DNA from 3 places in the Sinorhizobium numidicum genome. Region 3 is predicted to be linked to each of the others. Evidence: riboswitches for the same ligand, from Rfam matches in the RefSeq annotation. Region 3 holds a riboswitch; each other region holds the start of a gene.

What was found. A riboswitch is a leader RNA that binds a small molecule or an ion and turns the genes downstream of it on or off. The one in region 3 is predicted to bind cobalamin.
Region 1: another riboswitch for cobalamin. It lies ahead of PYH37_RS22160 (DUF1636 family protein); the one in region 3 lies ahead of PYH37_RS15410 (aromatic ring-hydroxylating oxygenase subunit alpha).
Region 2: another riboswitch for cobalamin. It lies ahead of PYH37_RS23790 (CbtB domain-containing protein); the one in region 3 lies ahead of PYH37_RS15410 (aromatic ring-hydroxylating oxygenase subunit alpha).

Annotation. Positions count from the first base shown of each region.
Region 1 covers NZ_CP120368.1:2,286,386-2,293,756, forward strand. The annotation lists gene PYH37_RS22150 (ABC transporter substrate-binding protein) at 1-289, opposite strand, end outside; gene PYH37_RS22155 (ABC transporter ATP-binding protein) at 286-1,131, opposite strand; gene PYH37_RS22160 (DUF1636 family protein) at 1,150-1,596, opposite strand; cobalamin riboswitch at 1,705-1,917, opposite strand; gene PYH37_RS22165 (SLC13 family permease) at 2,102-3,880, opposite strand; gene PYH37_RS22170 (hypothetical protein) at 4,215-4,490, shown strand; gene PYH37_RS22175 (hypothetical protein) at 4,646-4,942, shown strand; partial or broken gene PYH37_RS22180 (siderophore-interacting protein) at 5,183-5,953, opposite strand; gene PYH37_RS22185 (hypothetical protein) at 6,371-6,739, shown strand; gene PYH37_RS22190 (response regulator) at 6,973-7,329, opposite strand; gene PYH37_RS22195 (CheR family methyltransferase) at 7,339-7,371, opposite strand, start outside.
Region 2 covers NZ_CP120368.1:2,627,365-2,634,735, reverse strand. The annotation lists gene PYH37_RS23805 (glucoamylase family protein) at 1-821, shown strand, start outside; gene PYH37_RS23800 (ferric iron reductase) at 841-1,695, shown strand; gene PYH37_RS23795 (CbtA family protein) at 1,820-2,668, opposite strand; gene PYH37_RS23790 (CbtB domain-containing protein) at 2,840-3,016, opposite strand; cobalamin riboswitch at 3,060-3,431, opposite strand; gene PYH37_RS23785 (TetR/AcrR family transcriptional regulator) at 3,511-4,182, opposite strand; partial or broken gene PYH37_RS23780 (anthrone oxygenase family protein) at 4,391-4,869, shown strand; gene PYH37_RS23775 (crotonase/enoyl-CoA hydratase family protein) at 4,968-5,759, opposite strand; gene PYH37_RS23770 (TetR/AcrR family transcriptional regulator) at 5,846-6,445, shown strand; gene PYH37_RS23765 (glyoxalase superfamily protein) at 6,447-6,797, shown strand; gene PYH37_RS23760 (cystathionine gamma-synthase family protein) at 6,843-7,371, opposite strand, start outside.
Region 3 covers NZ_CP120368.1:904,173-911,543, forward strand. The annotation lists gene PYH37_RS15395 (FAD-binding oxidoreductase) at 1-1,124, opposite strand, end outside; gene PYH37_RS15400 (L-threonylcarbamoyladenylate synthase) at 1,167-2,144, opposite strand; gene PYH37_RS15405 (DUF6656 family protein) at 2,223-2,822, opposite strand; cobalamin riboswitch at 3,122-3,323, shown strand; gene PYH37_RS15410 (aromatic ring-hydroxylating oxygenase subunit alpha) at 3,434-4,678, shown strand; gene PYH37_RS15415 (FAD-binding oxidoreductase) at 4,682-5,776, shown strand; gene PYH37_RS15420 (glycoside hydrolase family 25 protein) at 5,910-6,971, opposite strand; gene PYH37_RS15425 (transporter) at 7,170-7,371, opposite strand, start outside.

The DNA.
Region 1 (7,371 bases), 1.4 Mb from region 3:
GCACCTCCTTGGTCGGATATTTTTCCGCAAGCTCCGGCAGTTCCTTGACGCCCTCGCGCAGACGCTCGTCGAGCGTCTTCCAGCCGGAAACGCCGGTATAGCCGACCATGCGGTCCTCGAGCTTGAGCGCCAGCATCATTTCCGTGAGATTGACGTCGTTGGAAACCGCCCGCTGAGGTGCGGCGTCGAAGGTAACGTCGCGGTTGCAGCTCTTGACGGTGACGGGGTAGGCAAACGCCGGCGCGGCGCCAAGGAGAATGGCGCAGCCCGCGAGAAAAATTCTGTTCATCGGATGTCTCCTGTGGAGCGAAAGAGGGAAATTCGAGAGCTGGATGCCTCGGCGGGCGGAAGCGAGAAGGAAAAGCGGGAAGCATAGCCTTCGGCGGCCGCATGTGCCGTCGCGTGAACGCCGAAGGCGGTGGAAAGGGCCGATGGCCGCAGCACCTCTTCGGGGCTCCCGAATGCAGCGAGCCGACCTTCCGTGATGATCGCGACATCGGTCGCGAACTCGGCCGCGAGATTGATGTCGTGGAGCGTCGTGACAATGGTGAGCTTCAGCCTCTTCAGGAGCTCGATAATTTCGAGCTGATGGCGGATGTCGAGATGGTTGGTCGGTTCGTCCAGAACGATGATGCGCGGCTCCTGCGCCAACGCTCGGGCGATCAGCACCCGCTGCTTTTCGCCGCCCGAAAGAGTGGCGAATTGGCGCCTGGCGAGATGCGCGAGATCGAGATGATCGAGCGCGTGCGCCACCTGGTTCCGATCCCGTTCCGTCCAGCCGCGCATGCCCTCGCGCCGTGGGATGCGGCCCATCATCACCACATCGCGTACGCTGAAGGGAAAATCGCCGGGCATCTCCTGCAGGACGACGGCGATGGTCTTTGCCGCCTCGCGCGCCGTCATCGCCCAGAGATCGACGCCATCCACCTCGATCCGACCGGCAATCGGCTGCACCGCGCGATAGAGGCAGCGGAGCAAGGAGGTCTTGCCGGCGCCGTTCGGGCCGATAATCGCAAGCCGGCTGCCCGGCCCGATGGAAAAGCCGATATTGCGGACCAGCCGCAGGCCCGGACGCGGCCCCCATTCCAGTCCCTCGACGCTGAGTGCCGCGCCTTGCTCAACGCAGCTCATGAGACACCCTCCCCGCCGTCACTGGAACCATCCCACGCTCTCCTCGGAAACGAGGAGCGCCGCAGGAGTGCGGGCGAGCGTGTTGCCGGTGAGACCGGCGCAAAAAAACGGGTTAGCAGCCGCATCCCGCTCCAATGTAGAAGGATCTGCTGCATGCATTATGCCGCCGCCGCCTTCGGCGTGGGCGGCGGCAAAGCTGACGAGATCGTCGACATCCTCTTCCGGCGCGATGTCACCGAAGAGGTAGGTCGCCTTGGCGGTTGCCTGGAAGGCGATCGTGCAAGGCCGCGTGCAGCCGGCCATGCACACCGTGCCGGCGATGGAAAAATCCTCGCCGAGCGGCTGGCCGAGTGCCGAAACGCTGCGGTTCAACAGCGCCAGCAGTTCGGCGCCGAGCCGGCAAGGCCCGCCGGTGAAGCGGCAATCGGTCGATACGGTTATCTTGTGCTGTCGGAAATTCGCCATGTCTGTTCTCCGCCGGATTGGGCCGGAGAGAAAATGGCGAAGATGCAGTGAAGCGGTCGCCCGCTGTGCCTGAGCCAGTTCTTTTCCATCGGAACACCCCGTCCGTTGTGGTTGATCGGTTCGATGGCAGGTCTCCTGGCTCGCGGGTCGCTGCGCATCCACGTCTTCCCGGCTTTTCGCCAGTGACATGGTGTGAATGCGCTTTCCGCTCACAGTTGCGGGGGCAGCCACGGTTTCGGCCCCTTCTGGGTCGTCCTCACCGTGTTCCCTTTTCAGCCACTGCCGAGTCACGGCAGCAGCACCATCGCACTCTTGGTGGCACGAATCGCCGCACGAGGCAACGGGTGGAAGGGAGGCGGATGCGGATATCAACACGGTTGGCCCCGGCAACAATTTGCGATGCGTGATCGTTGTTATAAAATAACATTACGTGCGGCAAGAAAAATTTGGCTGGAAGCTCCCGTATTCGCGGTGGGGATGCCTCGCCGCGATACTGCCGCCCGACTCAGCGCACCAATGGCCATACCCACATCAGCATCGGCACGGCGACGAGCACGATCACGATCGAGAGCGGCAGGCCGAGACGTGGATAGTCGCTGAAGCGATAGCCGCCGGGGCCCATTACCAGCGTGTTGCACTGGTGGCCGATCGGGGTGAGGAAATCGGAGCCGGCGCCGATTGCCACCGCCATCAGGAAGGCGTCCGGGCTATAGTTGAGGGCCGTCGCGAAGCTTGCGGCGATCGGCGCCATGACGAGCACCGTGGCCGCATTGTTGAGGAAGGGTGTGACGGCCATGGCGGCAATGAGGATAAGGGCGAGTGCGCCGGCCGGCGGCAGGCCCGAGGCCACACCGCTGAGCCAGCCGGCGATGAGATCCGATCCACCGGTTGTGCGCAGCGTATCGCTGACCGGGATCAGCGCCGCCAGCATCACGAGGATCGGCCCATCGACAGCGCGGTAGACGTCGCGCAGTGGAATGACGCGGAAGACCACCATGGCGAGCGCGGCCGCAAAAAAGGCGACCGGCACCGGCACGACGCCGACGGCCGTCGCGCCCATGGCCGCCGCTAGAACGAGGATCGGCACGGTCGCATAGCGGATGGTGCCTAGCAGGATTTCCCGTTGGGCCAACGGCAGACAGCCGAAATCCTGGAGGAACGACGGCAATTCCCGGCGCGTTCCCTGCAGCACGACGATATCGCCGGCCCGCAGCCTTATGCTGCCGAGGCGCTGCTTCAGCCGCTCGCCCTGGCGGCTGACGGCAAGCAGGTTGACGTTGTGCCTGTTGAAGAGCGCGAGACGCTGCGCCGACATGCCGATGAGCGGCGAGCCGCTGGCGATCACCGCCTCGATCGCCTCGATCTCGACACGCGCCTTGTCGTTCGGCGTTGGCGAACGATCGCCGGAGATCTTCAGCTTCGCCTGGGAAACGATGCGGTCGAGCGCCGCCGGCCCACCTTCGAGCAGCAGGATATCGTCGGCTTCGATCGCTATGTCGGGCAGCGGCGCCAGATGCGTGCCGCGGCGGAATATGGCAATGACGACCGCGCCCCCGTCGCCGAGCTTGACCAGGCTGCCCAGCGGCTTGCCGATTGCCGGAGAACCGGCCGGGACCACCGCCTCGGAGGTGTAGTCGGTGATCTCGATCGCGTCATGCACTGCGGCCTGCTGGCTCTTGCGCTCCGGCACAAGCCGGTAGGCGAAAAGCAGAAACACCGCGCCGACCAGCGCCAGCGACGCGCCGACCGGCGTGAAGTCGAACATGGTGAAGCTCTCGCCGGTCAGATCCGCGCGCATCCGCGACACGACGACGTTCGGCGAGGTGCCGACCTGCGTCATCAGCCCGCCGATGAGCGCGCCGAAGGCCATAGGCATCAGAAACACCGAAGGCTGCACATTCGAGCGCCGGGCGAACTGAAAGGCAACCGGAATCATGATCGCGAGCGCCCCAATATTCTTGATGAACGCGGAAAGCACGGTGACGGTGACGACGAGAAGCGCGAGTTGCGCCCGCACCGATTGCAGGTTCGGCAGGAAACGCTGGATCGCCGCATCGACGACGCCCGAACGCGCAACGCCGGCGCTAACGATGAGCGCGCTGCCAACGATGATGACGATATCGTCGCTGAACCCGTCGAAAGCGCGATCGAAGGGTACGATACCGACGGCCACCGAAAGCATCAGCGCCGAACAGGCGACAACGTCATAGCGGAAGCGGTCCCATATGAAGAAGACCATCATCGTGCCGAGAACAAGAAATGAAAGGGACTGTTCGGCGGTCATAGGCGGTACCCAAAGCACTGACTGGTCGGAACCTTTTACAAACGAACCCGCGCAGCCGCCACCGAACCAAACGCGCACGCAGTCGGACGGTTCGCGCGCCGTTCATAGAGATCGGCGAGCCCAGCTACTACATCCTTCAAAGCACCCCGGGGAATCAACCAAAATATCAGTAAATCGCCGGCCAGCCGGCATGCATCACCAAGAAATTGCACCGGAGCTGGTCGTTCCTATGATCGTTGCCGGATAAAGAATAAGATGATGCGGCAGTTGATGTGCAACGACCGGTCCAGCGCAACGAGATGGGGCGCTGTGCCGATGCTCAGGAACATTCGCCATGAAGATCGCCCTGCTCGCCATTTGTGCAGCCCTTTTAAGCGCCTGCAGCTCGACAGTGGTCGGCTATGGCAGCCAACTGGAACCGATTCCAGGCAGCATCACTTACGGCGGCCAGCCGCGCACGAGACTGACCAAGGCGCCGGTCGGCAGCATTGTGCCCCACCAGTTCTTCGATAATTTCGGCCATCGCGTCTATGAAACCTACATTATCGAGCCGGACCGCTCGCTGCGGCTGACGAGCCGTCGCATCGATTACGAAGTCTTCAACGACTGATCGATTTCGAGTGACGCTCGAAGAAAATCGTAGAGGAGCATTATTGCTCTCCCCCTTTGCGGGGTTCTCAGCGCGGCTGACGAGCCGCCGGATAGACTGTGACGTTTTCAGCGATAGATAGAAGGGAGACGGATCCTGAAATTGCGAGGATTGCCATGAAACATCTTCTTGCCGCCCTCTGCACCGCCGTTCTGCTGAGCGGCTGCGAGGCCACCGCCGTTGGCTACTCGGCAGGCTACTCGCCCTACCTTGAGCCCATTCCCGGCAGCATCACCTATCGTGGCCAACCGCGCACGCGGCTCACCAAGGCGCCGGTCGGCAGCATCGTGCCGCACCAGTTCAACGATCGGTTCGGCCGCCGGGTCTATGAGACCTACGTGATCGAACCGGACCGCTCGCTGCGGCTTGTAAGCCGACGCTATCGCTTCGATTTCTTCGGCGACGACGACTGATCTGTCCGTCACGCGGTTGGCGACCGGCGGACGAAGGCCACTGTTGCCAAAGGTATTCACGGACCGGGCGCGCCGTAGAGTGCGCGGTGCCCGGCCGGGCGGCAATGGCCTATCCTCCTCCTCCTCACGCTCGCTCGAAGCGTCGTCCAGGTCACGGTCGAGCAATAACCGCGAGGCTCGCCGCACGCTCGGTGGCGCCCGGCGATAGAAACGTACCAGACGATCGGCCCGTCGGCCCTCTCAGTCGAACTTCTCGTGCGCGTCCGCCTTTCCCATCACCCAGTAGCCGGATGCTTTCGTCCAGGTGAGCGGATGCCCTCGTTGTTCCACGAGATAGGAGCGGATTGCCCGCGTCACGGCGGCTTCGGCGGCAACCCAGACGAAGGTTTCCGGTTTCAGGTCCGCCTGCTTCACCAAAGAAAGGAGAGCCGAGGGGTTGGCGGCGTCGGAAAGGGGGCGGCAGGCCCAGAGCATGTTCAATTCGGCCCGCGTTTCGAACGCCTGACGCTCCTGCGGGTCCGCTACCGCGACGACACTGGTGATCTCGGTACCCGCGCTCGCTTCTTCGATCCTGCGGCCGATGGCCGGAAGCGCGGTCTCGTCGCCGACGAGAAGCCAGCGTTTGACGTCTGCCGAGACGATCTGAGAACCGCGCGGACCTCCGATTTCGAGCCTGTCGCCGGGCCGGGCATCAAGCGCCCATTGGGTAGCGGGACCGGCGTCGTGAACGGCAAAGTCGATCACGAGCTTCGCGAGTGCGCGTCGTATCGGCGCGGCGTGTAGTCGCGGCGTGCCTCTTCGCTCGAAGACGTGGGAACGATGACCTTCACATGGTCGTCCGGCCCGAGGCTGACGAAATCCGCAAGGTCCTCACCGGTGAGTGTGATCCGCAACATAGCGGGGTCAACCGCTCGACATAGCGACCGTGAGCGACCGCCGCCTCAACTCATGACGCACGCGTTCGATGCGAGGGGCGGCCGTTAGGAGACCTGAATGATCTGAAATATTCATTTGTGTCCTTTCGAGACTTTCAGCCTCGGTTCTGCAGGACACAGTCGCGCAGACCGAAACGGGAAAGGCGTTCGATCATACGCGTTGAGTGACGTTAACGCTTACGTGCATGAGCGTGGCGCTCATGCAGATGACGAGGCTTTGTACGATGTCGCCCCACTAGCGGCAAGCCGGGTTGAGGCTTCGCCGTTCACAATATGTTGAGCGGCGTTGTCAACATTATGCATTCCCGCCAGCCAGTCGGGCAAAAGGCGCGCCGCCGGGATATTAACTTAGTAACCTATCGAAATACTGCTGGACGAGACCCCGTTTCTTCTAGATGCTTTGCGGCGTCGACACGGCTCCAATGCGAGCTTGGACCGATAGGACTGGAGGATAGGCCCCTCATGTCCCGCTCCGAGGAGCGGAGCGCATGTAATGTCTAGCCGGTTTGTCATCGCCATCGTCGCTCTTGCCTGCACCCTGGCCGGAATCGTCATTTCGCCGGTCGTGGCGAGACTGCCGGCATTTGCGCCGTTAAACACCCATGCCGATGCGATCGTTGATCGGTCCGGCGGGAACAACGATGCCTCAGGCAAAGCGCCCCATCGCGGAAATTCCCCAGGTGCCGCAACGGCGGTCGAGATTGCCGAAACGAGGAAGGAAGACTACCCGTCGTCATCAGCACTTTCGCCAACGTGCAAGCGCCGTCCAGCGGTCGTCGATCACGCCTGCGAGAGCAATTCCGTTGATCGAGCCCAGCATCTCGATGTCGGTAAAACCGCGAAAATATCCGCGCGTGCCTGAAGCATCTGAAGAGCCTCGTCGGCATTGGCGGCTTGGAAGACCTTGAATCCGGCTTCCATGAGGAAATCGGCCGCCGTCAAACGCACGAGCGCTCGTCCTCGACGAGAAGCACGACCGGGTTTGCTGACGGGAGCTTATCGATTTCGCGCAGGCGAAGTCTCCAACAATTGCGCGAAACGCCGAACGTGGGTCTTTGTCCCGCTGGAGGATCCGCGTACAGCGCCGTGTCAGATTCAGTCCTTGCAAAGACGGGCGACGGCCGCAGCAAGAAAGGCCGCGTCAACAGGCTTCGGGATGACTTCCCGATCCTTTAGATCCGGAGGTAGCTTTTCGTCGGAATAGCCGGTCAGAAATGCGAATGGCACTCCCTTGGCATTCAGGCGTTCCGCCACCGGAAGACTTGTTTCGTTCCGCAGTTGAATGTCGAGCAGTGCAAGATCGATTTCCTGCTTCTCTATGGCCTGGAGCGCCGTTTTCACCGAAGGGACAGGGCCAACCACCTGGTATCCTGCTTCGCGGAGGCTAGCTGCGTGATCTTCCGCAATGAGCCATTCGTCTTCGACAATCAGGACGCGAGCGCGCCCGCGCATGGAGCTCACCTACCTTTCATACGGAAATGAAATCCGCACCAA
Region 2 (7,371 bases), 1.7 Mb from region 3:
TCAATCGCGGCGATACGCTGACGATGGGATGGAGGCCGCCCGGCCGCTTCCTGAAGCACCGGTGGTGCGGCTATAGCGAGGCGCTGCTACTCTATGTGCTGGCGCTCGGCTCGCCGAGCTATCCGATCGAGCCGGAGACCTATGAAGCCTCTACGGCCGCCCATGAATGGCTGACGCTCGACGGCATGCCGCACCTTCACGCCGGCGCGCTGTTCATCCATCTTTTCCCCCACGCATGGATCGATTTCCGCGCTCTTCGCGATGCCGGGATGCGCAGGGTGGCGAGCGACTATTTCGAGAACACGCGCCGGGCGATCGCCCTTCAGCGCGCATATGCGCAGGAGAACCCCCACGGTTTCGCCGGCTATTGCCGCGATCTCTGGGGCTTCAGCGCCTGCCATGCGCCGAAGGGCTGGTTGCAGCTTCGCGACGGACGATGGCAAAAATTGCTGGGCTATGCGGCCCGCGGTGCGCCCTTCGGCGCCGACGACGGAACGCTCGTTCCCTGGGCATCGCTCGCCGGCTTGCCGTTCGATCCGGATGCCTGCCTGAGCGGCCTTTCCCATCTCCTGGCGCACTATCCGGCGTTGCTCAATGACGACCGTCTCCCCGGAGGCTTCAATCCGAGCCTGCCGAGTGAAGGCGCCGAGGGATGGGTGGACGACAGCGTCGTCGGGCTTGACCAGGGGCTCTCGGTGATAATGATCGAAAACTGGCGAAGCGGCTTGCTTTGGGACCTCACATCCAGCATTCCGGCTTTCCGCTATGGGCTGCGCAAGGCAGGCTTCGAGGGCGGCTGGCTCTCCGCCAGCGTTTTCTGATAGCCGAGGGGTCCGACACGTGCAGCAACGGCAAGGGAGGGCGAGCAGCGCGGCAAGCGGCGAGGACGCCGCGGCGGCCATCGAATGGCTTGCCGCTGCATTTCCGGAGGTCGCCTGTTCATCGGATGCTTCCGCTGCCAAATTCATTCCAGCAACGGCGTTCTGGAGGGATGCGTCCGCCAGCGTGGAGGCTTGCCTCGCCTATCAGAACCGTTTCGCCTCCGGCATGGACGACAAAGTGCGGGCGGCGCATCTGATCGCTTTTTACAGTCACCAGCTCAGCCTGGTGACTGTAACGGTCTTTCTCGCCACGGGTCTGGTGCCTGAATTGGCGGGGCTGCGCTTTGAAAGCTATTTGCGCCCCGTGGGCGAGCGGACGCTCGAGGCGAGCCGATTTCATTTTCTTGTCGAACTGCCGCAGATTGCGGCCGGTGCCCGGCCGGAGGAGGCCGGCAGCCGTTTCCGGGATGTTTTCGTTGCGCAGTTGAAACCGGTGATTACGCTGTTGAGCCGGCGCTGCGGCCTATCAGTCCGCGCGCAGTGGCGGCTTGCGGCAGACAGTCTGGCGGGTGCTTTTCTGGAGATTGGGCGACGTCAGGGGAAAGAGGCGGAGGCTATTGCTCACGCCCTCGCGATCGTCAAGCACCAAGGCTCGCCGTTGTTTACGCGGGAACTCCATTATGAAGAGATCGATGCCGCCGTGCCTTGCAATGACGGTGAGAGGGCGCTTTCCCAGACCTACAGAATGCGGGGCGGCTGCTGCCTGTACTATCGCACTGATGCCGGCAGCTATTGCGATAGCTGCGTGTTGCTCAGGCCGGAAATACGACGCGAGCGGCTGCGGGCGCATTTGCGTGAAACGGCACGGGAATAGCGGGTGAACGAAGCGTTCTCCACCCGTGGATTGCCCTTCATCCGCTGCCGAGACCTTCTCCCGCCTGCGGGAGAAGGACAAGCGGCGAGTTCCTGACCCCTCGCCCGCGAGCGGGAGAGGGCGCTTAACGCGTCTTAAGGAACCAATCGTTGATAAAACCGGAGACAACACCGAGCACGATCCAGAAGGCGAGCGTGGTCGCCAGTGCGGCGACGGCAAATTCGGCGCCGAGGACGGCCGGAACGTTGCTGGAAATGTCGAGCGGCTGCGGCGCACCATAGGCCTGCGGCGCTGCGATCAGGACGAGCCCTACGACCTTGGCGAGGATTCCGGGGCGCAGTGCCAGCAGATAGAGCCCTGCCGCTGAAAGCAGCACGGTCGCCGCCCACCAGAGCTGGCGGTCGCCAAGTTCGGCGGCGGGGAAGCCGGGCAATTCCGGCGGCAGGCCGACCGCCGGCAGCATGTGGACGGCAAGCCAGCCGAAGGCGCCCCAGAGCGCACCGTTCGCGAGCGTTATCGGGTAGCCGATGACGAGGCTGATGCCGGCAAGAAGCAGCGAAAAGCCCGCACCGGTCACCAGATTGGCAAGCAGCGTGCCGGAGAAGCGGCTCATGCCGAACATGATGCCGCCTTCCTCGTGTTCGCCCCCATGCTCATGGGCATAGGCCGGCGAAATAGGCGAGAGTGCCGAGAAGATCGTGCCGAGCGGCGAGGTGCCGTTCGGAGTAGCATGAGGAGAAGCGTTAGGCTGTTTTCCGACCGCGTCCCGCTCCAGGTTCAGGAAAGAATGCTGATCGTGGGCGGCGGCGGCAGGCTGCTCGCCCACCGGCTGGTCAGTCGCCGCCGGAGCCTCACCCTCATATTGCTCCGCATGCAGGATCAATGGCGTAACGCGCAGTTCCTGCGCGGCGGTCATGAAGACGCCGGCGATCAGCCCGGCCACGATGGCGGCCAGAAGTGTTTTGACGATCATTGTCTATATCCCTCAGTTCGGCGCACGGCGCGCCGCGGGGCGGCCGGAGCATTCCATGGACGTGGAATATGCGCTGCGGCCGCGGACGTGCCAGATGGCACGCACGCGTACTCCGTCCGCCGGGCGGTCGTCCACTTCGATGCGGAACGCGTGAGCGTTCCAAGCCATCATTTAGTGGCAGGGGAAGCCGTAGGAATGTCGGGTGTCGTGCGCGGTATCGTGCAGGACGGCCGAATTCGCCAAGCCGGCGCCGAAGACGAGGAAGGCACCGATCATCAGAGCGATGAGGCCTGCGGTCAGACGATCGCTGAGGGACAGCGGAATGCTCGAAACTGTAGACGTAGCCATGACAACCTCCGTGATGGCAATGGGATGTTTCCCGGGTTTGGGCTTATGCCCGCATCGCTTGGCAGGTTTCCTGGCTCGCGGCGTAAGGTGCCTAGAGTGTCCTGCTTTCAAGTGAAACCACTGAAGGCAGAAAAGATGCTCTAGATTCAGAGCGCTAGAGCGTCCTTTGCGCGTTCATTTGAACGCGCGGCGCTCTAGTCACCAGGGAACTTGCCTCGCCTTCCCAGGTTCGAACCACGTCTCGCGGTTCTCCTCCCAGTGGCTTCTTCCGGATCGCTCCGGAACGGCAATTCACGCCGCTCTACAGTCGCGGGGTCGGCCGTGATTGAGATGCCCAGCTTGGGTCCATCCGTCACGTTCCCGTTTACTCCCGAAACGCGTTCGCATCCCGGGAACCAATCGATCTTCGATGATTAGGTTTGCTTTTCATCCATGTCAATCGAGCCGCTATGGAAAAGCGCCTAGCCGGTTCTACCGACATTGCTCGCCCGAATTCATGCCACGCTTTTATCGTCGGGCATGTCGCCCGAGGCAAAATTGTGCAGAACCATGCGCTTGTAGGCTTCGACGATGCGGTCACCTTCGGCACGATCGACCGAGACGGCGAGCCGCATGGTACATTCGCCAAGATGCATGATGAGGAAAGCGGCATCTTCGATTTTCTCCCGCGGCGTGCCGGGTGCCACCCGTTCCCAGACGTCGGCGAGCAATCGCCCATTCGCCCGGCTCTCGGCGAGCTCGATCTCGCGCAGGATCTTGTCAGCTTGCATCGCCGACCAGATGTCGCGCATCACCGGCTCGGCCCGGAACATCTCGTAATAAATGTCAAAAAGGGCGGCAAAGGCATCGCGCAGTTCGGCGATGCTCGTGACCTTGGCGAGTTCCGTTGCGATACAATCCCGGGAGGCCGTGTTGTAGCGCTCGGCGAGCGTGCGGATGATCGCCGCCTTGTCGGGAAAGTACTGGTAGAGCGAGCCGATGGAAATTCCGGCCATCTCGGCCACCTCACTCATGCGCATGGCATCGCTTCCTTTTTGCTCGATCAGCGCCGTGGCGCAGGAGAGGATGTGTTCAACCCGTTCGCGGCTACGCCTTTGGCTCGGCGTGCGGCGGAGGGCTGGCGCTTCGTCATTGGCAGCAGTGGCCGGCGTTGCTTCTGAAATCATGAGCCTCACTCACATTTTGACTTGACTGCTGAGACATGAGGATTTATCACATTTTGTAATGTGAGCAACACTCATATTTTTGCGGTGGAGATGAGGAGGATGAGATGTCTGGGAAGTTCACGTTGCTACCGGGCGGTGAGAGCAAGCTGCAAGATCTTGCCGGCGAAGCCCTGAAGACGGCTGCAAACGGTATCCGGAGTGTCGCGTGATGGTTGCTCTTATCCCCGCCTTGTCTTTCGCTGCCGTCATCGGCTCCGGCCTGATGGCCGGACTCTTCTTTGTCTTCTCCGTCTGCATCATGCAGGCGCTGTCGCGGTTGCCGCCCGAGCAGGGCATCGCCGCGATGAACGCCATCAATGTGGTGATCCAGAATCCGCTGTTTCTCACCGCCTTCATGGGAACGGCGCTCCTTGGACTGGTTCTTGTCCTCACCGCCGTCGTTGGGGCGGGCAGGGGAGCTACCTGCTGGCCGCCGGCGGTCTCGTCTATCTCATCGGTACGCTGGCGGTGACCATTATCTTCAACGTACCGCTGAACAACGCCCTTGCCGCCGCCGCACCGGGACAGGCGGCGACCGATCTCTGGCAGCAGCGCTACTTGACCGACTGGGTCTGGTGGAACCACGTCCGCACGATCGCCTCCATCGGCGCGCTGGCGCTTTTCGTTCTCGGCCTCGCGCGCAGTTGACGACACTTCATTCCACAGCGAGCCGCAGTGAGATTGGCGATCGCGCCGGTCATTGCGCCGGCACGATCGGAGCGACGAAGGCGGCGTAGTGCAAGATTTCAGCGCCCGGCGTAGCGAGGTTCGCGCCGTTCCTTCCAGGCGGACAAGCCCTCGGTCAGGTCGTGGCTTGGCACGAGGCGTGCAAACTGCTCGCTTTCGTTCAGCAGGCCTTCGCCGATCGTCATGTTGAGGCCCCTTGTGACGGCGGTGATGATGGCGCCGGTCGCAAGAGGCGAGTGGTGGATGATGCGGGCGGCGAGCGTCCATGCGGCATTCATCAGGTCGTGATGCGGCACGATCCTGTTGATGAGTCCCATCTCGAGCGCGCGCTGCGGTGAGAAATCGTCACCAGTCAAAAGCAGTTCGAGCGCGCGCTTGCGTCCGGCAAGGCGCGGTAGACGCTGCGTACCGCCGAAGGTCGGCGGCATGGCGAGCTTGATCTCGGGCTTGGAAAAGCGCGCCCGTTCGCTGGCGATTGCGAGATGGACGGCTTCGGTGATCTCGCAGCCGCCGCCATAGGCAAGACCATTGACGGCGGCGATCACCGGCTTTGGAAAGGCCTCAAGTCGGGCTGTCAGCCTTTGCCCGCGCCGAACGAAATCGCGAACGGCGGCATTCACGCCCGATGCGACGCTGTCTGAAAATTCGTGAATGTCGCCGCCGGCGGAAAAGGCGCGCTCGCCCGCACCGGTGAGGATCACCGCCTGAACCGCGTCGTCCGCCTCGATCTGATCGAGGTGAGACAGAAGCCGATCTATCAGCTCGTAATTGAGCGCGTTCAGCTTCTCCGGCCGGTTGAGCGTCACGAGCGCGATGCCGGCTGAAATTTCAAATAGCACTGTATCGGACATGTCTGTCTCCCCATCGTGTGTTGACGGGGGAAGGCTAGGCGCGCGATAATGGATTGTATATTCACTAGTCGGTATACAAGACAATGATGACCGTATTGCCTACGCGTGATCGCATCGTTTCCGCCGCCGCCAAGCTCTTCTATGCGGAAGGCATCCGCGCCGTCAGCGTCGACGCCGTGGCGGAAGCGGCCGGCGTGACGAAACGCACGCTCTATTACCATTTCGAAAGCAAGGACGACCTAATTGCAGCCTACCTTGAGGCGCGCGACCAGCCGAACCTCAAACTCTTCCAGAAATGGTTCACCGAGACCGACGGCGACGTGGCGGCGAAGATCGAGGGGATATTCCGCAATCTCGCCCGTGCTGCCCGCCACCCGAAATGGAAAGGCTGCGGTTTTCTGCGCACCTCCGCCGAACTTGCGAACATGCCCGGGCACCCGGCGATCCGGATCGGCGCCGCCCACAAGAAGAAGTTTGAGGACTGGCTGCGGCAGGTGTTCGAGGCGGAGCTGGTCGACGACGCAGCCGCGCTTGCGCGGCAGATACGGCTTTTGCTTGATGGCAGCTTCGCTGTCGTTTTGCTCCACCGCGATCCGAGCTATATGGAGACGGCGGGCGTGGCCGCAGCGTCGCTGGTCGAGTTGGCGCTGTCCGCGCGCCGCGCCGTATCAAAGTCGGGAGGGTAAAATGGCTGTTCGACGCATCGTGCCCAATCTTCAGGCTTCCGATCCGCAAAGTGCGCGTGCCTTTTACATGGATCTGTTGGGCCTTGATATCGTGATGGATCACGGCTGGCTCGTCACCTTCGCGGCAGAAGGCGGCTCAGCCGTGCCGCAGGTGAGCGTCGCCAGCGAGGGCGGGTCGGGAACGCCGGTGCCGGCGGTCTCGATCGAGGTGGACGACGTGGATGAGATTTATCGGCGCGCGAAGGCCGCCGGTGTCGAAGTAACCTACGACATCACCGACGAGCCTTGGGGCGTGCGGCGCTTCTATCTGCGCGATCCGTTCGGCAACACGATCAACATCCTATCGCACTGAAACGCGACCGATCGGGCCGCAAATCGAAGGCGGCCCAATCGCACATCAGGCGACGGTGAGCGCGTTTGCGAGATCCGCGACGAGATCGTCCGGATGCTCGATGCCGATCGACAGGCGGATGGTGGATTCGAGCACGCCAATCCGGTGACGCACCTCGATCGGCACGCCGGAATGGGTCATCGCGGCGGGGTGGCTCGCAAGGGACTCGGTGCCGCCGAGGCTGACGGCAAGTTTAAAAATCTGCAGTGCGTTGAGAAAGCGGAAGGCTGCTTCCTGGCCGCCGACGATGTCGAAGGAGAAGGTCGAGCCGGCGCCGGTGCACTGTGCCGCAAAGGTGCGGCCGACCGGCGAGGCCTCGTCATGGAAGGGCAGGTAATGAATAAGCTCGACCTTGGGGTGGTCGCGCAGGAATTCAGCGACCACGCGGGCGTTTTCGTTCGCCTTGTGCATGCGCACCGCTAGCGTTTCCAACGACCGGCCGATCATCCAGCAGGAATGCGGATCGAGCTGCGTGCCGATCGCGCCGCGAAGCGCCTTCACCTGTTTGATGATCGCCTTCGAGCCGAGCACCGCG
Region 3 (7,371 bases):
GCCGTCATGACTGCGGCATCCGCCTCGGCCATGAAAGCGGGAATGCTCGATACCGGAACCGATACGTCATGCTTGATCGAGCCGCCTTCGGGCTTCTGTGCCGGCGACATGCTCTCGCGCATATGCCACAGCGCCTTGCATTTGGCTTCGCTCGTTGCGATGACGGCGTTTTCTATGAGGCCATCGTCGGCCGCCGCCTCGAGCAGGTTCTGGATTATCCGCTCCGCACTCTCAGCGGACTCCGAGGTCGAGACATCGATCAGAACGTACCAGGGATGCGACGTTTCCATCGGATCGTGAACCCCGGGAATGTGCCGGGTCGTGAATTCTATGCCGAGCCTCGGCATCAGCTCGAAGCCGGTCAGGGCAGGACCGCAGAGGCTTGAGGCGCGCTCGAAAAGGGCGAGCGCATCTTCGACGCTCTTGAGGCCCGCAAATGCGACCTGATGGCCGAGCGGCTTCGGAAACAGCTTTAGCACGGCTCCGGTTATGACCCCGAGGGTTCCCTCGGCGCCGATGAAGAGGTCACGGAGATCGTAGCCGGTATTGTCCTTCTTCAGCCGTCGCAACCCGTCCCAGATCTCCCCCGTCGGAAGCACGACTTCCAGCCCGAGGCAAAGCTGTCGCATGTTGCCGTAGGCAAGTACGGCGGTGCCGCCTGCATTGGTCGAGAGATTGCCGCCGATCCGTGCCGATCCTTCCGAACCGAGCGAAAGGGGGAATAGTCGGCCATTGTCGTCCGCGGCTTTCTGGATGTCGGCGAGGATGCAACCGGCATCGGCGACGATGACATTGCCGACTGGATCGATATCACGGATGCGGTTCAGCCGCTCGAGCGAGAGGACGACGTCGGCTTTTCCTTCACGCGGGATCTGCCCGGCCACATGCCCGGTATTACCGCCCTGCGGAACGATTGCCGTGCGGGTCCGGCTGGCGAGCTGCAGGATGCGCGAAACTTCAGCGACCGCACCGGGCCGCAATACGAGAGGCGTCGTGCCGCGATAGAGCCCGCGCGACTCGACGAGATAAGGCGCCGTCTCTGACGGACCGGTGAGGGCATTGCCGGGGCCGACGATCTCGGTGAAGGAGGTGATCAGTTCGGGAGAAGGAATAATGGTCGTCATGGCCTCTGCCTTGGATCAGGATGATTTATTCGTTGGAGCGCCTCATCCCGCTCTAGGGGCAGCCGCCCGTTGCAGGCGATCGACAATCGCTTCGCCAAGTCCCTCGGCCGGGATCGGGCCGAAGGCGATGGTCGCAGCGCCGCTTGCATCCGCCTTTTTCATATAATCGAAGAGGTTGGCGGCCGCCTCCCGAAGATTGCCCGCCGGGCTGAGCTCGAGCACGATCGCCGCCTCGCTTTCGCCGGGAAGCGGCTTTCCGCCGAAACGGATCAGCGCTTCTCCCTGTCGGACGTCTTCGGCATTCAGCCGTACGGCGGCGCCCGGCGCGTAATGCGAAGCGAGCATGCCCGGCGCTTCGATCGCCGCGCCGGCGGTTTCCGAACGCTCGACCGTAAGGCCGGTAAGTGCCTCGACCTCCGCCACGTCGAGCCCGCCTGGCCGCAGCAGCCGGAGCTTCCGATCATCGAGCTTGATGATCGTCGACTCAAGGCCGATCTGCGCGGGGCCTGCATCGAGAATAAGCTTGAGCTTGGATCCGAGATCCGCTTCCACATGGGCCGCACTAGTCGGGCTGATCTTGCCGGACGTATTCGCGCTCGGCGCCGCGAGCGGTCGTCCGAAACGGGCGATCACCTGCCGCGAAAAGCCATCCGGCATGCGGATGCCGAGCGTATCGAGACCGGCGGACGCGAGCGCATGGACGGTACTCTCCGGCCGCTGCCGCAGGATCAAGGTAAGAGGGCCGGGCCAGAAGACTTCCGCCAGGCGCCGCGAAATCGGATCGAATTCGACGTGCTTCTCGGCCATCGCAATGTCCGAAACATGGCAGATCAAAGGATTGAAGCGCGGCCGCCCTTTCATCTCGTAAATGTGGCTGATCGCGTCGGCATTGGTGGCATCGGCAGCAAGGCCATAGACCGTTTCCGTCGGGATCGCGACCGGTTCGCCTTCGGAAAGTATGGCGCAGGCTCTCTCGATCGCCCGATCCGGCTCGATGCGCGTGTCGATGATTTCGGCCATGGCGTTTCCATTCCTTTCCGACGCTTCCTTAAAGGAGGTGTCGCGAAAACAGAACGATTTTCTGCGTGCGAGGGCTGGTCAGAGGTTGCGGATGATTTTGCGCAGCGCCTCGTCTGCGGCGCCGAGCATCAGCACGTTCTTGAGCGCTATCATCGGATCCTGTGTGCGGAAGATCAGTCCGTTGCCGCGAACGTAGCGATTGACGACCATGTGCCGATCATAGGCGTCGGGTTCGATGGCGACGGCGAAATACATGCGCGAATAGCCCGGCTGTATTCGATCGAAGAAATGCGTCTCGTCACCAAGCTCGGAGAAAAAGTTCGCAAAGTAGAAGGCCCAGGTGACCTCTCGCGAGTGGGCCAGATGCGTTCTGGCGCCGGTCACATGGCAGTAACCAAGGTGAGGACTGTTGGCGAGCGTCCGGTGAAAGATCATCTTTGGAAAGCGGATCGAAGCATGGAAGCTGTTGATCCGCTTGTGGGTCGTCTCGCCGGCTGCCGTCAGTTTGCGTCCGGTCCGCTCCGCGACTTCGTCATGTGTCAGATAGCGCCGCTGCTCGGCTATCCAGTGGCGGCGCCGATCGATGCGGCCCGTCCTCAGGAACTCGGTATGGATTGCAGCCTTTGGTGCCAGGGCGGGTGCCCTTTCGGCCGCGTCGTAATATCTGAGCTTTGCCATCGACGTTAATGCGCCACCCTGCCGGTGAAACGGTTGATCCGTTAGCGGATGCTAAGTGATCAGGGTTAATGAATGTTTTCCGCCGGGGCGCGCTCGATGCGGGTGTCGCAAAAGGGCGAGCCTCTTTCGCAGCCGAGACTGCGCTGCCGAAAAAATCGCCAATTGCTCAAGTTTTCCGCTATCGCGTTGTTTACAAATGGAAAATATCATTTCTTACATGACGCGCAGATGCCGGAATATCTGTCGTCTTTCTGGAAACGGATGTCGCGAACCGGCAGTTGTCAAGGCTATCCGCCGGCTTAGATACCCACACTCAAGGTGCCGCCTTAGGGAGGGCGGAGAATTGGGAAGCCGGTCAAATCCCGGCGCTGCCCCCGCAACGGTGGTGGAGCAAAAAGCCTCGGCACAAGGCCACTGGACAAATCGGTCCGGGAAGGCGCCGGGCTGGTCCTTCGTGGACTGCTCCAGAGCCCGGAAACCAGCCTTGAAGCGAAATCAACCGTAACTGGTTGCGGCGGGCAGCCGGATCGGAACCACATGGCGCGCCGGCGTCATCGCCGGCGTTTGGTTCCTGTCCTGCCTCTCCGAAACGTGGCGAATGAGGATGGGACATGGACATTCAGAACGACATGCTGCGCAAGCTGAAAAGCCGCCGCAACGGGTACAGCCTCGACCGGGCTTTCTATATCGACCCCGACTATTACCGCCAGGATCTGGAGCATATCTGGTACAAGGATTGGCTCTTCATCGGCCATGATTGCGAAATCCCAAGAGCCGGGAATTATTTTACGGTCCAGGTCGGCGACTATCCGATTGTCGTCGTTCGCGACCGGCAGGGGACCATCCGGGCGCTGCACAACTCCTGTCGCCACCGCGGCTCGCGCGTCTGCGCGCAGCAGAAGGGCTCTTCGGCCAAACTCGTCTGTCCCTATCATCAATGGACCTACGAACTCGACGGCAGGCTGCTTTTCGCGCGGCAGATGCCCGAGGGCTTCGACCCCGCCCAGCACAGCCTGAAGCCGGTGCACTGCGAGACCGTTGGAGGATATATCTTCATCAGCCTCGCCGACCAGCCCATGGATTTTCAGCCCTTCCGCGACATGGCGGCAGGCTATCTCGCGCCGCATCGCCTTGGCGAAACCAAGGTCGCCTACGAGAGCACCATCGTCGAGAAGGGCAACTGGAAGCTCGTCTGGGAGAACAATCGCGAGTGCTACCACTGTGCCGCCAACCATCCGGAGCTCTGCCGGACGTACCCCGAGGCTCCGACGGTCACCGGCGTTCAGGCCTCGATGGACGATCCGGAAATTGCCGCCCATTGGGCGCAATGCGAGGCAGCGGGGCTGCCAAGCGCTTTCAAGATCTCGCCGACCGGCCAGTTCCGCACGACGAGAATGCCGTTGATCAACGACGCCGAGAGCTACACCATGTCGGGTGAGAAGGCCGTCCGTAAGCAGCTTTCCGCCGACGTCAACGCGAGCCGGATCGGCACGCTGCTTCTCTTCCACTACCCGACGACCTGGAACCACGTGCTCGGCGACCACGCGATCACCTTCCGCGTCTTGCCGCTGGGGCCCGAATTGACTGAGGTCACGACCAAATGGCTGGTCAACAAGGATGCGATCGAAGGCGTCGATTACACGATCGAGGAACTCACCCATGTCTGGACGGAAACCAACGATCAGGACCGCCGTATCGTTGAGGAGAATGCCTTCGGCATCCGCTCGCCGGCTTATGAGCCCGGTCCCTATTCGGCCGAGCACGAGGGGGGCGTGATGCAGTTCGTCGAATGGTATTCGAACTTCATGCAGAACCGCCTTCAGGGCGCTGCCGCTCCTCTCTCGCGGGTGGCATGACCCATGGAAATGGCCGCCTCCTTCCGCCATTTCGATGAACTGCATCCCTGGATCGATCGCCAGCACATGCTTGAGTGCACTTCGACGGTTGCCGAGACTGCGGATGTGATGACTTTCACGTTCCGGTCCGACAAACCGGCCTGGTTCCGTTATCTGCCGGGACAGTTCGTGACGCTTGAACTGCCCGTCGGCGAGGAGTCGGTGATGCGCACCTATACTCTATCGTCCTCGCCCTCGCGTCCGCTCTCGGTGGCCGTCACGGTTAAGGCCCAGGCGGACAGCGTCGGTACGCGCTGGATGTTCGACAATCTGAAGCCGGGCATGACGCTGAAAGCGCTCGGGCCGCTCGGCGATTTCAGCTTCGTCCGCCATCCGGGCGAAAAATATCTTTTCGTTTCGGCCGGTTCCGGCATCACCCCGATGATGTCGATGACGCGCTGGATGGGAGATTGCGCACCGGAAACGGATGTTACCTTCATTTCCTGCGCGAGACGGCCGGACGATCTTCTGTTCAAATCCGAGCTTGAAGTTCTCGCCCGTCAGATGCCGCGGCTCAATCTCGGCTTTCTGGTGGAGGGACACGAGGCACGCCACGGTTGGCACGGATTGCGCGGCCGCATCGATGCGACGAAGCTGCCGCTGCTTGCGCCGGATTTCCTGGAGAGAACCGTCTTTTGCTGCGGTCCCGAGCCCTTCATGCGAGGTGTGAGGGAAATGCTGAAGGCGTCGGGTTTCGAGATGGCGCGTTACCATCAGGAAAGCTTCCAGCCGGCGGCCGCACCCGCCGCCGAGGAGCTTGCCGTCCGCGCTGGGCCGGCCGCAGGCGCTCCGGTCGAGGCCGCACGGTTGACTTTCACCATGAGCGGCAAGGAGGTCACAGCCGTTCCGGGCCAGACGATCCTTCAGACGGCGCGCGTCAATGGAGTGAGGATCGGCGCCGCCTGCGAAGGGGGCATCTGCGGCACGTGCCGGGTGAAGAAGATTTCCGGCGATGTCGAGATGACCCACAACGGCGGCATTCTCGATGACGAGATCGAGGAAGGCTATATCCTCGCCTGCTGTTCCCGGCCGGTCAGCGATGTGCAGATCGAAGCTTGATCGAGCTTTAAAAGTCGGAGCGGAACGCGGGCGCTAGAGCATCCCGCTTTCAAGCGGAACCGCTGGAAGCGGGATGCTCTAGAATCTAGAGTGCTAGAGCGTCCTTTGTGCGTTCACTTGAACGCACGGCGCTCTAGCGGCGCTCGGTCTGATAGGGCAAGCGCGCCTCCGCCGCCTTCACGCTGATGGTGCCGGTGACCGTCATGTCGACGCCGGTGCCTGATCCGCTCTCGGCCCCGGCACGGCTGATGAGCAATGGCTGCGCGAAGGAGGCGACGGCGGTGGCGCCCGTCATTTGCGCGGCGCCGGCTTTGGCGGAGGCGACAACCGTCAGGACCGGCGGTTTTTCCGGCAGCAGCGTACCGCTGGCCCAGACAGCCTTCAGTGCTGCGACGGGCATGGCCGCGACGTTCACGTCAATGTCGTTGAGTGTGCCCGGCACGCGGTAGGGGCAGCGTTTCTTGCCGCAATTATGCGCAGACGAGAATTGCCACAGCGCATAGCTGTTCCAGTTGCCCAGCGGAAAAACCTTGCGGATATCGGGTTTATAGCGCGCATACCAGAGCGGAAGGCGCGAAAGCAGCCGATGCTTGAACCGGTTGGCGGCGATGTGCTTCGCCGTTATGTGGTTGGTATAGAGGATCGGATAGCGGCCGGTGCGCGCTTTGATATGGCCGGCGAAGATCGCCGCGTCGTCGAGAGACATGTATTTGTCCGGATCGATACCTTCGATGTCGAGGACCATCATCTCGTCGTCGCGCGGGTCCGCGTAGTCGAGGAAGTGATTGGCCTGATCGACCGGGTTGCCGGGCCGGGCCAAATGATATGCACCCCAGAGCAGGCCGTGAGAACGGGCAATCATTCGGCGGGTCTGGTAGAGTTCCCGGCTGACCGCATATTTGCGCCACATCGTCTTGCAATGGGCGACCGTATCGCCGCCATGGTCGCCGGTGCAGGTGAAGCTTTCCGGCAGGCCGTCGGAGGCTTTTGCGATGAAGCCGGAAATCCGCTTATCCTTCAGCATCGCTTCCCAGTCGATGCTGTTCATCTCGTAAGCGTCGACGATGATCGCGTTCTGGCGCTGCTTCCACGGCTCGACGTCACTCGCGCGTGCGCTCGCCGCCGCGAAGGTCAGGCCCACAAGGGCCGCCAGGCGCAAGATCATCCCCGAAATCGAGAGTCCCCGCTTTTCCATTCTCTGAGATTGCCGACATTAGGGTTAAAAGGTCGTGAATCTCAGCCCCTGTGCTGATCCTGCGCGAGACGGCCGCTTCTGTACATAGACCTGCGGCGGCAAAGTAGCCGTCGAGTTCGGCTCTGGATTGTGATCTCGCCGGCGGTTTTGTCCGTTATGTGCGCGGGCCGGCAGCTTCGCCGCCCGCTCCATCGACTTCTAGAGGATGCCGATACGCTTGAGGATCATCCAGGCAAGTCCCATCGAAAGGGCAATGAACAGCCCTGCATAGAGCGTGCCGCTCCCGCCGGCGAAGGGCAGGGCGCCCGTGTTCATGCCGAAGAAACCGGTCACCAGGGTGGCCGGCAACAGGAACGCCGTCATCAGCGACAGGATGTAGAGATGGCGGTTGGTCTCAGAG